2 regions of the Hydrogenophaga aquatica genome follow, and region 1 is predicted to be linked to the other one. Evidence: riboswitches for the same ligand, from Rfam matches in the RefSeq annotation. Region 1 holds a riboswitch; the other holds the start of a gene.
The links. Region 1 has a riboswitch for S-adenosylhomocysteine ahead of ahcY (adenosylhomocysteinase). Riboswitches for the same ligand answer to the same signal wherever they lie in the genome.
Positions count from the first base shown of each region.

Region 1 (6,971 bases):
CGCACAAGGCGCTCGGCAGCGGGGTTGCATGCGAGGATGCTGTAGTTCGGGTCGGTGATCAGAATCGCGTCCAGGCTCGACTCGAACACCTTGGCCGCGAGCTTGAGCTGCGTTTCCGTGGCGGAACGCTCGGTGATGTCGCGGAACGCGTACACGCGGCCTGTGGGTCTGCCGCGCACGAGCTGCGGGCGCGATATACGCTCCAGGATGCGGCCCGTGCGCAGCACCAGCACGTCGGTCGCTTCCAGCAGTGGCGACCGGTTGATCTGCGCAAGGCGCTGCTGGTACTGTTCCGGGTTGGGCACGCTGTTGGCCAGGTAGGCGTGCACCGAGGCGTCGTCACGCTGCAGCAGCAAGGCCTGTGGCAGGCTCCACAGCGTGGCAAAGAGGCGGTTGAAGGCCCTGATGCCGCCGTACATGTCGCACACGAGGATGCCGTCCGCCGATGACTCCAGCGTGGCGCGCAGCTCGGCCAGGAGCTGTTCCAGCTGCTGCTGTATGCGGTGTTCCTGGCTCTTGTCCTGCATGGCCACCAGGCAGACCAGCTCGCCGTCTCCCAGATCCACGGGCGTGGCGCGGCGTTCCACGAGCACGGTTGAGCCGTCGGAGCGGCGCAGCAGTGTTTCGGAGTGGATGCCCTCCAGCCGGCCGGCCGCCATGTCGTGCCAGAAGAACTGGTCCTGGGGCGAGGCGTGCAACTCGATCACGGCCGCCCCTTCGAGTTCGGCCGGGTCTATCTGCTGCAGCGCGCCCGCAGCCTGGTTGGCGGTGAGGATGCGCTGCGTCTTGAGGTCGACCACCCAGACCGCCTCAAGCATGCCCTCTATGCAGGTTCTCCAGTGGACATACTTCATGCGGACTCTTCCCCTGTGATGTTGTGTTCTACAGCGCGCTCGAAAAAATAGCACACGCGCTGGCGCGGCGCGAGGTATTCGACAGCCTGGCGCGGCAGCTGGTGGGCTTTCAGACTGCGCTGGATGCACAACTGGGGTGTGCTTTCCAGGTCCAGCAGCAGGGCCTCGGCCACCTTGATGGTACTGTCGTGCACCAGCACCTTGGGTTTGAGCGGGCGCGACGAGTTGACCGACACCACCATGGCGTAGCGCTGGTCTGACAGCTGGACCAGGGACCCCGGCGGGTAGATGCCCATCATGCGGATGAACGCACTGAGCGTGGCGCTGTCAAAACGCTCCTTCATCGTCGCGAAGATCAACGAAAGGGCTTCGTGCGGTGTCAGCGCGTTGATGGGGTTGGTCGGGTTGCAGAGGTTGTCGTAACGGTTGATCAGGGCGAGGATGCGGGCGCCGGGCGTGATCTTTTCCACGCCACATCCCAGGGGAAAGCCCTTGCCGTCGGCCTGCTCGTGGTGCTGGGACAGCGTGAGCAGGGCTCTGGTGGACATGCCCATGCGCTTGCCCAGCGCCACGCCGTGCATCACGTGCTCCTGGTAAAGCTTGAACTGCGGCGGTGTGAAGTGCTCGTCCCTGTACCGCACGCGGTCTGGCAGCTCGATCTTGCCCATGTCGTGGAGCAGGGCTGCCATGCCCAGGTCTTGCAGCGTGTCCTGGTCCAGCCCCATGGCCTTGCCCAGCAGCAGACTCAGGACGGTGACGTTCACCGCGTGCAGCGAAGCCCGGTCACCCGTGCCTTCAGACAGCAGCCTGATGGCCGACTCGCCCTGGCCCAGCATCTGCCGGACCATCGATCCGACCATGGCGGCACTTCTCTCCTTGGCTTCGGCGGGCCGTTGCGTCAACTCTTCGATCACCAGCCGGTAGCCCCGTGCCGTTTCCGTGAACTGGCGTTCGCATTGCAGCAGGCCACGGCGCTGGGTTTCCAGCTGTTCGCGCAAGTGGCGCTGGGCGTCGCTTTCCAGAGGGGGGGCTTCTGCCTCGGCTGCAGATTCAGCGGAAAGGGGCTGCTGCGGGACGGTTGCTGGCGCAGGGTCGCTTTTCTCCGGTGAGTAGCGCAGCCGCTGGAGCCCCAGGGAGCGGATCGTGTCGATCTGCTGCTGGGAGGTGATCTTGAAGCTGCCCAGGGGAAAGGGGTGGTCCATCCAGCCCAGGTCCAGGTGCACGTAAAGTCCCACGCGCAGGTCATCCAGGGCGACCGTTGGGCTGTTGGGGTCGATGGTGCTGGGCAATTCTTCTGAACCGGGTTGTGACTGTGTCCGCCATTATGGCTAAACTTTTGTCGCCAGCCTGTTGCTTCCGAGCAGGCGTTACAGTCGCATCATGTACGTACCTTTCCCGCTGGACGCGCTAGAGCTGAACGCCCCGGTTCCAGTCAATATCTGGGACCCCAAAGGGGTGTTGCTGTTGCGCAAAGGCGAAGCGATACGCAATGCACAGCACCGCGAGTACCTGGTCCTGCACAGCCCCATGGTGGTTGAGGACGAGTACCGCGCCTGGATGTACCGTTACACCGCCGAGATTGACCGGCGCGTCCGTGGCAACGAGGCCTTGACCAAGATTGCCGGTGTCGCGCGCCCGATGGGGGTGGAGAACCACCCGGCCCAGGCCGAGCTGACGCCTGCCGATGCCTGGGCCGACATGCATGCGGTTCTGCAGACCCTTTTGCACCAGAACGTCACGGCGCAGGATTTCGTGACCCGCCTGGTCCAGCTTGACCAGCGCCTGGATGCCCAACTGCGTACCCGAGTAGATGACAGCCTTTTTGTACTGGTGCAGCTGCTGTTTGATCGCTCGGTGGGTTACAGCGCCACCCACGCGCTGCTGTGCGCCGTGATCTGCCGCCTGGTCGGGCAGACGGTCGGCCTATCCGCGGGTGAGCTGGCCAGCCTTTGCCGTGCCGCCCTGACCATGAACATCGGCATGGCGCGCCTGCACGACGCCCTGACGCGCCAGACAGTGCCTCTGAGCGAGGAGCAGCGGGCGGACATACTGCGGCATCCGTCAGAGGGGGTGTCTTTGCTGCGCCAGCTGGGCGTGGGTGATCATCTCTGGCTGGAACTGGTCGCGGATCACCACGAGGATGCCTCCGGCAAGGGCTACCCGGCGGGCAAGCGCGTTGATGGCATCCCTTGCCAGCTGTTGCGCATGGCCGACGTCTACGTGGCGCGCATCAGCCCCAGGCAGGCGCGTGCGGGCTTGTTGCCGCAGATGGCTGCCCGCGACGTTTACCTGGGGGAGGGCGGGCAGCCCAATCCGCTCGGGGCAGCCTTTGTCAAGACCTTGGGGCTTTACATACCCGGCAGCTACGTCCGTCTTGCCAACGACGAGGTGGCGGTGGTGGTCAGGCGCGGGCGCCGGGCCAATGCGCCCGGGGTGTTTGCCATCGTGGGCCGGCACGGCATGCCGCTGGGCGAGCCAGCCTTGCGTGACACCCTGGAGCGCGAGTACGAGGTCAAGGCCAGCATCTCGGCCGACGAGGTCAAGGTTCGCATCAACGTTCCCAAACTGCTCAGCCGCGTCTGAATCTTGGCTCCCTTCGACGCCAGGCACAAAAAAAGCCGGATCGAACATGGTCGATCCGGCTTCTTGGTGATCCTGGTCGGGGTGAGAGGATTCGAACCTCCGGCCTCTACGTCCCGAACGTAGCGCTCTACCAGGCTAAGCTACACCCCGATGGGGCAACTCAGGAGCGTCGCTCCAAAAGTGCAGCCGCTAATTGTATCAAGGATTCGCTGTATTTATTGGCGGGCAGTGCGCGAGCGGCTTCAACCGCACGCATGGCCTCTGCCGCAGCGGCCTTGCGAGCGGCTTCCAGACCGCCGCACTGGCGAACGATCCTCAGGATGTCGTCCAGGTGTTCGGTGTTGCCGTTCTCTATGGCGCTGCGAATGAGCTCGGCTTCGTCCGGCGCGCACTTCTGCAACGTGCAGATGATGGGCAGCGTGACCTTGCCCTCGCGCAGGTCATCACCCAGGTTCTTGCCCAACTCTTGTGCGTCGCCTTCGTAGTCCAGCACGTCGTCCACCACCTGGAAGGCTGCACCCAGGGCCTGGCCGTAGTCGGCACACCGGGCCTCCAGCGCGTCGCCGGCGCCGGCCAGGATGGCCGCCAGCCGGGCGCTGGCCTCGAACAGCTTTGCCGTCTTGGCGCGGATGACGCGCAGGTAGCCCGACTCGTCCAGCGAGGCATCGTGCATGTTCATCAGTTGCAGCACTTCGCCTTCGGCGATGACGTTGGTGGCGTCGGCCAGCACCTGCATGATGCGCATGTTCCCGGCGTCCACCATCATCTGGAAGGCGCGCGAATAGAGGAAGTCGCCTACCAGCACGCTGGCCGCGTTGCCGAACACCTCGTTGGCCGTGTCGCGGCCCCGGCGCAGGGTGGATTCGTCCACCACGTCGTCGTGCAGCAAGGTGGCTGTGTGGATGAACTCCACCACCGCCGCCAGGCTATGGCGGCGTTCGTCGGTGCATTCCAGGGCGCCGCACATCAGCAACAGCAGGGCCGGGCGCACACGTTTGCCGCCTGCGCTGATGATGTATTGGGCCACCTGCCCGACGAGGGGAACCTCGCTGCTCAGGCGTTGCTGGATGACGGCGTCCACCGTCCGCATCTCGTCGGCAACGAGGGACAGGGGCTGGTTGGTCGGGGTGGGCGCGGGGCTCAAAATGCTGCTGCTTGTTGGGTTGCGAATCTCCTGAGCATTATAGGAAGCGCGCCCTGTCCGGTCCTGACACGCTTGCCCGCCATGGCCTGGGGTTCGTATAATCGCGGGAGTTTTCCGAGGAGCGTTGCAGCGTCCCCCAGCCGTACCGGCAGGCGTGGGCGCGAGGCTCGGAAACCGGCCCACGACCGCGTGCGCGCCGTCTTCCGCAACGACGCTCACCCACTTGACGTGAGGTGAGCCTCCATCCTCCCTTGCGTCCAGTGGCTTTCTCGAAACATGAGTTTTGGAGCACACCATGAACGCACCGCTGAAGAACCCCATCAACGCCGATTGCGCCATCGCCGACATCGGCCTGGCCGACTGGGGCCGCAAGGAAATCAAGATCGCCGAAACCGAGATGCCCGGCCTGATGGCCATCCGCGAAGAGTTCGCGGCCAAGCAGCCCCTCAAGGGCGCGCGCATCACCGGCTCGCTGCACATGACCATCCAGACAGCCGTGCTGATCGAGACGTTGCAGGCGCTGGGCGCTCAGGTGCGCTGGGCTTCTTGCAACATCTTCTCCACGCAGGACCACGCCGCTGCCGCCATTGCCGCCGCGGGCACCCCGGTGTTCGCCATCAAGGGTGAAACCCTGGTCGACTATTGGGACTACACCCACCGCATCTTCGACTTCGGCCCCGCAGGCGCCGAGGGCGAAGGCCCGAACATGATCCTGGACGACGGCGGCGACGCCACGCTGCTGATGCACCTGGGCAAGCAGGCTGAGAAGGACCAGAGCGTGCTGGCCAACCCGGGCAGCGAGGAAGAGCGCATCCTGTTCGCCGCCATCAAGGCCAAGCTGGCCGTGGACCCCACCTGGTACAGCCGCAAGAGCGCCCAGATCATCGGCGTGACCGAAGAGACCACCACGGGCGTGCACCGCCTCAAGGAAATGTCGGCCAAGGGCTCGCTGATGTTCCGCGCCATCAACGTGAACGACTCGGTCACCAAGAGCAAGTTCGATAACCTGTACGGCTGCCGCGAGTCGCTGGTGGACGGCATCAAGCGCGCCACCGACGTGATGATCGCTGGCAAGGTAGCCGTGGTGTGCGGCTATGGCGACGTGGGCAAGGGCTCTGCACAAGCCCTGCGTGCGCTGAGCGCCCAGGTGTGGGTCACCGAGATCGACCCCATCAACGCCTTGCAGGCCGCCATGGAAGGCTACAAAGTCGTGACCATGGAGTACGCCGCCGACAAGGCCGACATCTTCGTGACCACCACGGGTAACCGCGATGTGATCACCTTCGAACACATGAAGGCCATGAAAGACCAGGCCATCGTCTGCAACATCGGTCACTTCGACAACGAGATCCAGGTCGCCAAGCTCGAAGAGCACTGCAAGTGGGAAGAGATCAAGCCCCAGGTCGACCACGTGATCTTCCCGGATGGCAAGCGCATCATCCTGCTGGCCAAGGGACGCCTGGTGAACCTCGGCTGCGGCACGGGTCACCCCAGCTTCGTGATGTCGTCCAGCTTCGCCAACCAGACCATCGCCCAGATCGAACTGTTTTGCCACCCCGAAGGTTACGACGTGGGTAAGGTCTACGTGCTGCCCAAGCATCTCGACGAGAAGGTCGCTCGCCTGCACCTGAAGAAGGTTGGCGCCATGCTGACCGAGCTGACCGACGAGCAGGCCGCCTACATCGGCGTGCCGAAGCAGGGCCCGTACAAGCCCGACACCTACCGCTACTGATTCAGCGGTGCGTGCCGACCAGTTGCTCGTGGAGCGCGGCCTGGCCGCCAGCCGTTCGCAGGCGCAGCGCCTGATTGCCGCCGGGGTGCTGTGGCGCCACGGCGGCGAATGGCGGGCCGTGGCCAAGAACGGTGACGAGCTGCCCGTCACGGCCGAGTTGCGTCTGCAGGATACCGCCGAGTCGCGCTACGTGTCGCGCGGCGGGCTGAAGCTGGAAGGGGCGCTGCGCGACAGCGGCCTGGACGCCACAGGTTTGCATTGCCTGGACGTGGGCCAGAGCACCGGGGGGTTCACCGACTGCCTGTTGCAAAAGGGTGCCGCCTGGGTGCTGGGTGTGGACGTGGGTCAGCGCCAGCTGCACGCGAGCCTGTTGCAAAACCCGCGCGTGCTGGCACTGGAAAAGCTCAATGCCCGCGAGTTGAGTCGCGAGCGGTTGCAGGAGGCAGGTGTGCCGCAGCAGCAGCTGGTCAACGGGTTCGATCTGGCCGTGGGCGACCTTTCGTTCATCTCGCTGACGCTGGTGCTGCCCGCCGTGGTGCCTTTGCTGGCGCCGGGCGGGCAACTGCTCATGCTGGTCAAGCCGCAGTTCGAGTTGCAGCCCGGCCAGATCGGAAAGGGCGGCGTGGTGCGCGACACGTCGCTCTACCTTGTGGTGGAG
Region 1 covers NZ_BAAGVK010000007.1:109,821-116,791, forward strand. The annotation lists gene ACYVHH_RS05435 (putative bifunctional diguanylate cyclase/phosphodiesterase) at 1-854, opposite strand, end outside; gene ACYVHH_RS05440 (HD-GYP domain-containing protein) at 851-2,143, opposite strand; gene ACYVHH_RS05445 (HD-GYP domain-containing protein) at 2,235-3,437, shown strand; tRNA gene ACYVHH_RS05450 (tRNA-Pro) at 3,511-3,587, opposite strand; gene ACYVHH_RS05455 (polyprenyl synthetase family protein) at 3,598-4,581, opposite strand; S-adenosyl-L-homocysteine riboswitch at 4,692-4,805, shown strand; gene ahcY (adenosylhomocysteinase) at 4,877-6,313, shown strand; gene ACYVHH_RS05465 (TlyA family RNA methyltransferase) at 6,321-6,971, shown strand, end outside.

Region 2 (6,971 bases), on a different contig from region 1:
GCCGTACTGCCTGCGCGTGTCGGACGAGGTGCGCATCTACGACAAGCTCATCCGCAATTCATCGCTGGCCAACGCGCCGTGTGCGCCAGACACGTTGCGCATGATGGCCGAGTTCGCAGTGCTGTCGCGCCTGAAGGAGCCCGAGAACTCTTCGATCCACTCGAAGATGCGTGTGTACGACGGCGAAAACCTGAAGGACACCGACCCCAAGGCCAAGAGCCTGCAGGAGTACCGCGACTTTGCCGGGGTGGACGAGGGTATGACCGGCCTGTCCACCCGCTTCGCGTTCAAGATACTGTCCAAAGTGTTCAACTTCGACCACCGCGAGGTGGCGGCCAACCCCGTGCACCTGATGTACGTGCTGGAGCAACAGATCGAGCAGGCGCAGTTCCCTCCCGAGGTCGAGGAGAGCTATCGCCGCTTCCTGAAGGAATACTTGGCGCCGCGCTATGCCGAATTCATTGGCAAGGAGATCCAGACCGCCTACCTGGAGAGCTATTCCGAGTACGGCCAGAACGTGTTCGACCGCTACGTCACCTACGCCGACTTCTGGATCCAGGACCAGGAGTTTCGCGATCCCAACACCGGCGAGATGCTGGACCGCCAGGCGCTCAACGACGAGCTGGAAAAGATCGAGAAGCCGGCAGGCATTTCCAACCCGAAGGACTTCCGCAACGAAGTGGTGAACTTCGTGTTGCGCGCCAGGGCCAAGCACGATGGCCGAAACCCCGCCTGGACCAGCTACGAGAAACTGCGTTCGGTGATCGAGAAGAAGATGTTCTCCACCACCGAGGACTTGCTGCCTGTCATTTCCTTCAACGCCAAGGCCAGTGCCGACGAGCAGAAGAAACACCAGGACTTCGTCAACCGCATGGTTGCCAAGGGCTACACCGAAAGCCAGGTGCGCCTGCTGGCCGAATGGTATTTGCGGGTGCGCAAGTCGTCCTGAACGTGGCTCGGGGCGCCTGGCCGCGGGCATGTGCCGGGGCCAGGTGGCATACAACTTTCGGGGGAGCAGGCTGATGAGCCAGTTGGTGCACATCGTCGATCGGCGTACCGATGCTCGCAACAAGAGCACCGTGAACCGCCAGCGTTTCCTGCGCCGCTTCAAGGGGCAGATACGCGACGCTGTGCGCAAGGCGATAGGGCGGCGCAATGTGCGCGACATCGATGCCGGCGAGGAGGTGCACATCACTGGCAAGGACATCTCAGAGCCGCAGTTCCGCCAGGGGCGGCCCGGGGTGTGGCGCCGCGTCAACGCGGGCAACGACCGTTTCGTCGTGGGTGACGAGGTGGAGCGTCCCAGCGGTTCGTCCGGTGGAGGCAGCGGCCAGGCAAGCAACGAAGGCGAGAGCCTGGATGACTTCGTCTTCACCCTCACCCGTGAGGAGTTCCTCGATATTTTTTTTGACGACCTGGCGCTGCCCAACCTGGTGAAAACGCAGCTCGCGCAGATCAAGGAATACCAGAGCCGCCGCGCGGGTTACACCCAGACCGGGACGCCTGCCAACATCAGCATCCGCCGCAGCATGCGCGGGGCGGCGGGGCGGCGCATAGCGCACGGCACGCCGCTGCGCCAGCGCCTGGAAGCCCTGCAGCAGGAGTGGGAGCAGGTGGTGGCCGAGCGCGGAGAGGGCGACTCGCGTGCACGCGAACTGCAGGAGGAAATGGCGCACCTGCGCGCGCGCCTGGAGGCCATTCCCTTCATTGACGAGTTCGACTTGCGCTACACCCACCGCGTGCGCGTGCCGCAACCCTCCACGCAGGCGGTGATGTTCTGCCTGATGGACGTGTCGGGCTCGATGGATGAGGAGCGCAAGCAGGTGGCCAAGCGCTTTTTCATGCTGCTCTACCTGTTCCTGCGCCGCACCTACGAACGGATCGATCTTGTGTTTGTGCGCCACCACACTCAGGCGGCGGAGGTGGACGAGGACGAGTTCTTTCATTCCCGCGAATCGGGCGGAACGGTGGTTTCCAGCGCGCTGGCGCTGACGCTCAAGATCGTGCGCGAGCGTTATGGCAGCCAGGCATGGAACGTGTACGTGGCCCAGGCGTCGGACGGCGACAACTGGAACGCCGACTCCCCGCTGTGCCGCGAACTGCTGGACGAGTCGCTCCTGCCGCTGTGCCAGTACTACGCGTACATCGAGATCAATGACGCCGTGCCGCGCAACCTGTGGGAGGAATACGCCAAGCTGCTGCCGGAGCACAAGGAGCGTTTCGCCATGCAGCGCATCATCGAGCCGTCGGACATCTTCCCGGTGTTTCGCAGCCTGTTCAAGAAGAGGCTGGCATGAGCCGCGGCAAGAAGCTCGCGCCATTGCCGCAGGGGTCGGAGTGGACATTCGATGCCCTGCGGCAGTACGACACCGCACTGGAGCGGCTGGCACACCAGCACAAGCTGGACCTGTACCCACACCAGATCGAGATCATCACCGCCGAGCAGATGCTCGATGCCTACGCTTCCATCGGCATGCCGGTGCTCTACCACCACTGGTCCTTCGGCAAGCATTACCTGGCGCAGGCCAAGCAGTACCAGCGCGGGCAGATGGGGCTGGCGTACGAGATCGTCATCAACTCCAACCCCTGCATCGCCTACCTGATGGAGGAAAACACCCTGACCATGCAGGCGCTGGTGATCGCGCATGCCGCCTACGGGCACAACGCCTTCTTCAAGGGCAACCACCTGTTTCGCACCTGGACGTCGGCTGACGCCATCATCGATTACCTGGTGTTTGCCCGCAACTTCATTGCCGAGTGCGAAGAGCGCCATGGGGTGGCGGCGGTGGAGCCCCTGCTGGACGCCTGCCATGCCTTGATGAACGTGGGCGTGGACCGTTACCGGCATCCTGCCAAGCTCTCGCTGGAGAAGGAGCGCCAGCGGCAGCGCGAGCGCGAGGTGTACCTGCAGCAGCAGGTCAACGAACTGTGGCGCACCCTGCCGCAGGCGCCTGGCAAGGAGGCCGTGGCGCAACCCCGCCGCTTTCCTGAAGAGCCCGAGGAAAACGTGCTCTACTTCATCGAAAAGAACGCCCCGTTGCTGGAGCCCTGGCAACGCGAGGTGGTGCGCATCGTGCGCAAGGTGGCGCAGTACTTCTACCCGCAGCGCCAGACGCAGGTGATGAACGAGGGCTGGGCCACCTGGTGGCACCACCACCTGCTGCATGGCCTGTACGAGCAGGGGCTGGTGGGCGACGGCTTCATGCTGGAGGTGCTGCACATGCACACCAACGTGGTGGCGCAGCGGCCCTTCCACCACCCGCACTACGACGGGCTCAACCCCTACGCCCTGGGTTTCGCGATGTGGCGGGACATCCGGCGCATCTGCGACACGCCTACCGACGAGGACCGCGAGTGGTTTCCCGACCTGGCGGGCAGCAACTGGCTGGAGAGTTTCGATTTTGCGATGAGGAACTTCAAGGACGAGAGTTTCATCGCACAGTACCTGTCGCCAAGGCTGATGCGGGAGTTCCGTTTGTTTGCCGCCGTGGACGACGACCACCAGCCGCGCGTGCGCATCGAGGCCATCCACGACGAGCGTGGTTACCGCCGGCTGCGCACTTTGCTTTCCCAGCAGTACGATCTGGGCGGGCGCGAACCTGACATACAGGTGTGGAACGTCGATACGCGGGGTGATCGCACGCTCACGCTGCGGCACCAGGAGCGCGACCGGCACCCCCTGGCCGACAGCGCAGATTCGGTTTTGCAGCACATCGCGCTGCTGTGGGGTTTTCCTGTCCGTATCGAAACGGTGGATGCGGCTGGGCAGGTAAGGCAGGTCCGGGAGTGTTCTCCAGCCAGGGATTGAGGCATGGTTGCCAAAGGACATAGGAGTTAGGCAGATGTATCGCAAGCGTCCAGTGCACATCGGGCTGTCGGCCCGCATCTTCCACCCCGAGGCGGGGGGCGTTGGCCTAAAGGGCAAGACCCTGCAGGTGCTGGAGCAGTCCGTGGCGCAGTGGGCTGCCTCGCGCGACACGCTGGTGCTCATGGTGCCTTCGGTGTTGCAGGACGGGCCGCTGATGCGAAGCAGCATCCGCGTCAGCGACTATGCCGAGTACCTGGATGGCCTGATCCTGCAAGGTGGGGCCGACGTCAGCCCCAAGGCCTACGGTGAGGAGCCGCTCAAGCCAGAGTGGAGCGGCGACGCCGTGCGTGACGCCTACGAGCTGGAGCTGGTGCACGAGTTCATGGAGGCGCGCAAGCCCATCCTGGGCATCTGCCGGGGCATGCAGCTGATCAATGTGGCGCTGGGCGGCAGCCTGTATCAGGACATTCCCACCCAGTGTCCCGAGTCTGCCGGGCACGAGTCGCCCGACTACGACCGCAACGCGCACGAGGTGGTGTTCACGCCCGGGGGCAAGCTGGCCGAGTGGTTCCGCGACGCGCCCAGTGGGCGGCGTGTGGCGTCCATCCACCACCAGGCGGTCAACCGGCTGGGCAAGGACGTGGTGGTGGAGGCCACGGCGCCCGACGGTGTGGTGGAGGCGATCCGCTGGACTGGGCGCGGCTTTGTGTGCGGCGTGCAATGGCACCCGGAGTTCCATCACCTGGGGGGCGAGGAGATGCTGGACTGCTCGCCGCTGTTGGATGCTTTCCTTGCGGCCGCACGCAAGTAAAATAGCAAAATTCCAAGGAGCGCTGCAGCGGCGCGCCGGTTGCAGGGCAACGGGCGTCCGTCAGGCTTGGACTTCCCCGAACACAACCGCGCTCACCTGAATGTGCCCTTGCAGGTGAGTGCCGTGTCCAACCCCCATCCCCCCGCCAACGTGAATTTCGCATCCCAGGCCGCCAGCGCGGCCCGTGCTTCCGTGCCGCCCATGCTGCTGTCCGGCCTGGAGCCGCTGCTCATCGACGAAAGCAGCCTGTTCGTGAACATCGGTGAGCGCACCAACGTCACCGGCTCCAAGGCGTTCGCGCGCATGATCCTCAACGGCCAGTACGAAGAGGCGCTGGCCGTGGCGCGCCAGCAGGTGGAAAACGGCGCCCAGGTCGTGGACGTGAACATGGACGAGGCCATGCTGGACAGCCAGGCCGCCATGGTGCGCTTCCTCAACCTCATGGCTGGCGAGCCCGACATTGCCCGTGTGCCGGTGATGATCGACTCGTCCAAGTGGGCGGTCATCGAGGCGGGCCTCAAGTGCATCCAGGGCAAGGGCATCGTCAACTCCATCAGCATGAAGGAGGGTGTGGACGAGTTCAAGCGCCAGGCCAGGCTGATCAAGCGCTACGGCGCGGCCACGGTTGTCATGGCTTTTGACGAGAAGGGCCAGGCCGATACCTACGAGCGCAAGGTCGAGATCTGTGAGCGGGCCTACCGCATCCTGGTGGACGAGGTCGGCTTCCCGCCCGAGGACATCATCTTCGACCCCAACATCTTCGCCATTGCCACGGGCATCGAAGAGCACAACAACTACGCGGTGGACTTCATCAACGCCACGCGCTGGATCAAGCAGAACCTGCCCGGGGCCAAGGTGTCGGGCGGTGTGTCCAACGTGTCGTTCAGCTTCCGCGGCAACGAACCCGTTCGCGAGGCCATCCACACCGTGTTCCTGTACCACGCCATCCAGGCGGGCATGGACATGGGCATCGTCAACGCCGGCATGATTGGCGTGTACGACGACCTGGACGCCGAGCTGCGCGAGCGTGTGGAAGACGTGGTGCTCAACCGCCGCCCGGACGCGACCGAGCGCCTGCTGGAGATCGCCGAGAGCGTGAAGGGTGCGGCCAAGGACGACAGCACGCGCAACGCTTGGCGCGCCCTGCCGGTGCGCGAGCGTTTGACGCACGCCCTGGTGCACGGCATCAACGAACATATCACCGAAGACACCGAGGAAATGTGGCAGGCCCTGCGTGCCGACGGCGGACGGCCGCTGCACGTCATCGAAGGCCCGCTGATGGACGGCATGAACGTGGTGGGCGACCTGTTCGGCCAGGGCAAGATGTTCCTGCCGCAGGTCGTCAAGAGCGCGCGCGTGATGAAGCAGGCCGTGGCCCACCTGGTGCCCTACATCGAAGAGGAAAAGCGCCAGCTCCAGGCCGCCGGGGGCGACGTCAAGTCCAAGGGCAAGATCGTCATTGCCACCGTCAAGGGCGACGTGCACGACATCGGCAAGAACATCGTGACCGTGGTCTTGCAGTGCAACAACTTCGACGTGGTCAACATGGGCGTGATGGTGCCCTGCCACGAAATCCTGGCCAAGGCCAAGGAGGTGGGTGCGGACATCGTGGGCCTGAGCGGCCTGATCACCCCGAGCCTGGAAGAGATGCAGTACGTGGCGGGGGAAATGGAGAAGGACCCGCACTTCCGCGAGCGCGGCATTCCCTTGCTGATTGGCGGCGCCACCTGCAGCCGCGTGCACACGGCGGTGAAGATTGCGCCCAACTACAGCGGCCCCGTGGTGTACGTGCCCGACGCCTCACGCAGCGTGGGTGTGGCGCAGAGCCTGCTGGGCGACGGCAAGGACAGCTACCTGACCGAGCTGCGCACCGACTACGACAAGGTGCGCACCCAGCATGCCAACAAGAAGCAGGTGCCCCTGTGGCCCCTGGCCAAGGCGCGTGCCAACAAGACCCCACTGGACTGGAGCGCGTATGCCCCCGTGGCGCCCAAATTCACCGGGCGGCGCGTGTTCAAGAACTTCGACCTGGCCGAGCTGGAGAAGTACATCGACTGGGGCCCCTTCTTCCAGACCTGGGACCTGGCCGGCCCTTACCCTGCCATCCTGGATGACGAGGTGGTGGGCGAGCAGGCCAAGCGCGTTTTTGCCGACGCCCAGGCCATGCTGAAGAAGATTGTGGAAGGGCGCTGGCTCACGGCCAACGCCGTGGTGGGCCTGTACCCGGCCAACACGGTGAACGACGATGACATCGAGCTGTATGCCGACGAATCCCGCACGGAGGTGGCGCTGACCTGGCACGGCATGCGCCAGCAGACCGAGAAGCAGGAGATTGACGGCGTGATGCGCCCC
Region 2 covers NZ_BAAGVK010000012.1:84,976-91,946, forward strand. The annotation lists gene ACYVHH_RS11695 (PrkA family serine protein kinase) at 1-949, shown strand, start outside; gene ACYVHH_RS11700 (YeaH/YhbH family protein) at 1,032-2,297, shown strand; gene ACYVHH_RS11705 (SpoVR family protein) at 2,294-3,808, shown strand; gene ACYVHH_RS11710 (gamma-glutamyl-gamma-aminobutyrate hydrolase family protein) at 3,843-4,619, shown strand; S-adenosyl-L-homocysteine riboswitch at 4,628-4,720, shown strand; gene metH (methionine synthase) at 4,770-6,971, shown strand, end outside.
Region 2: it holds a riboswitch for S-adenosylhomocysteine, as region 1 does, so the genes downstream of both, metH (methionine synthase) here and ahcY (adenosylhomocysteinase) in region 1, are expected to answer to the same signal.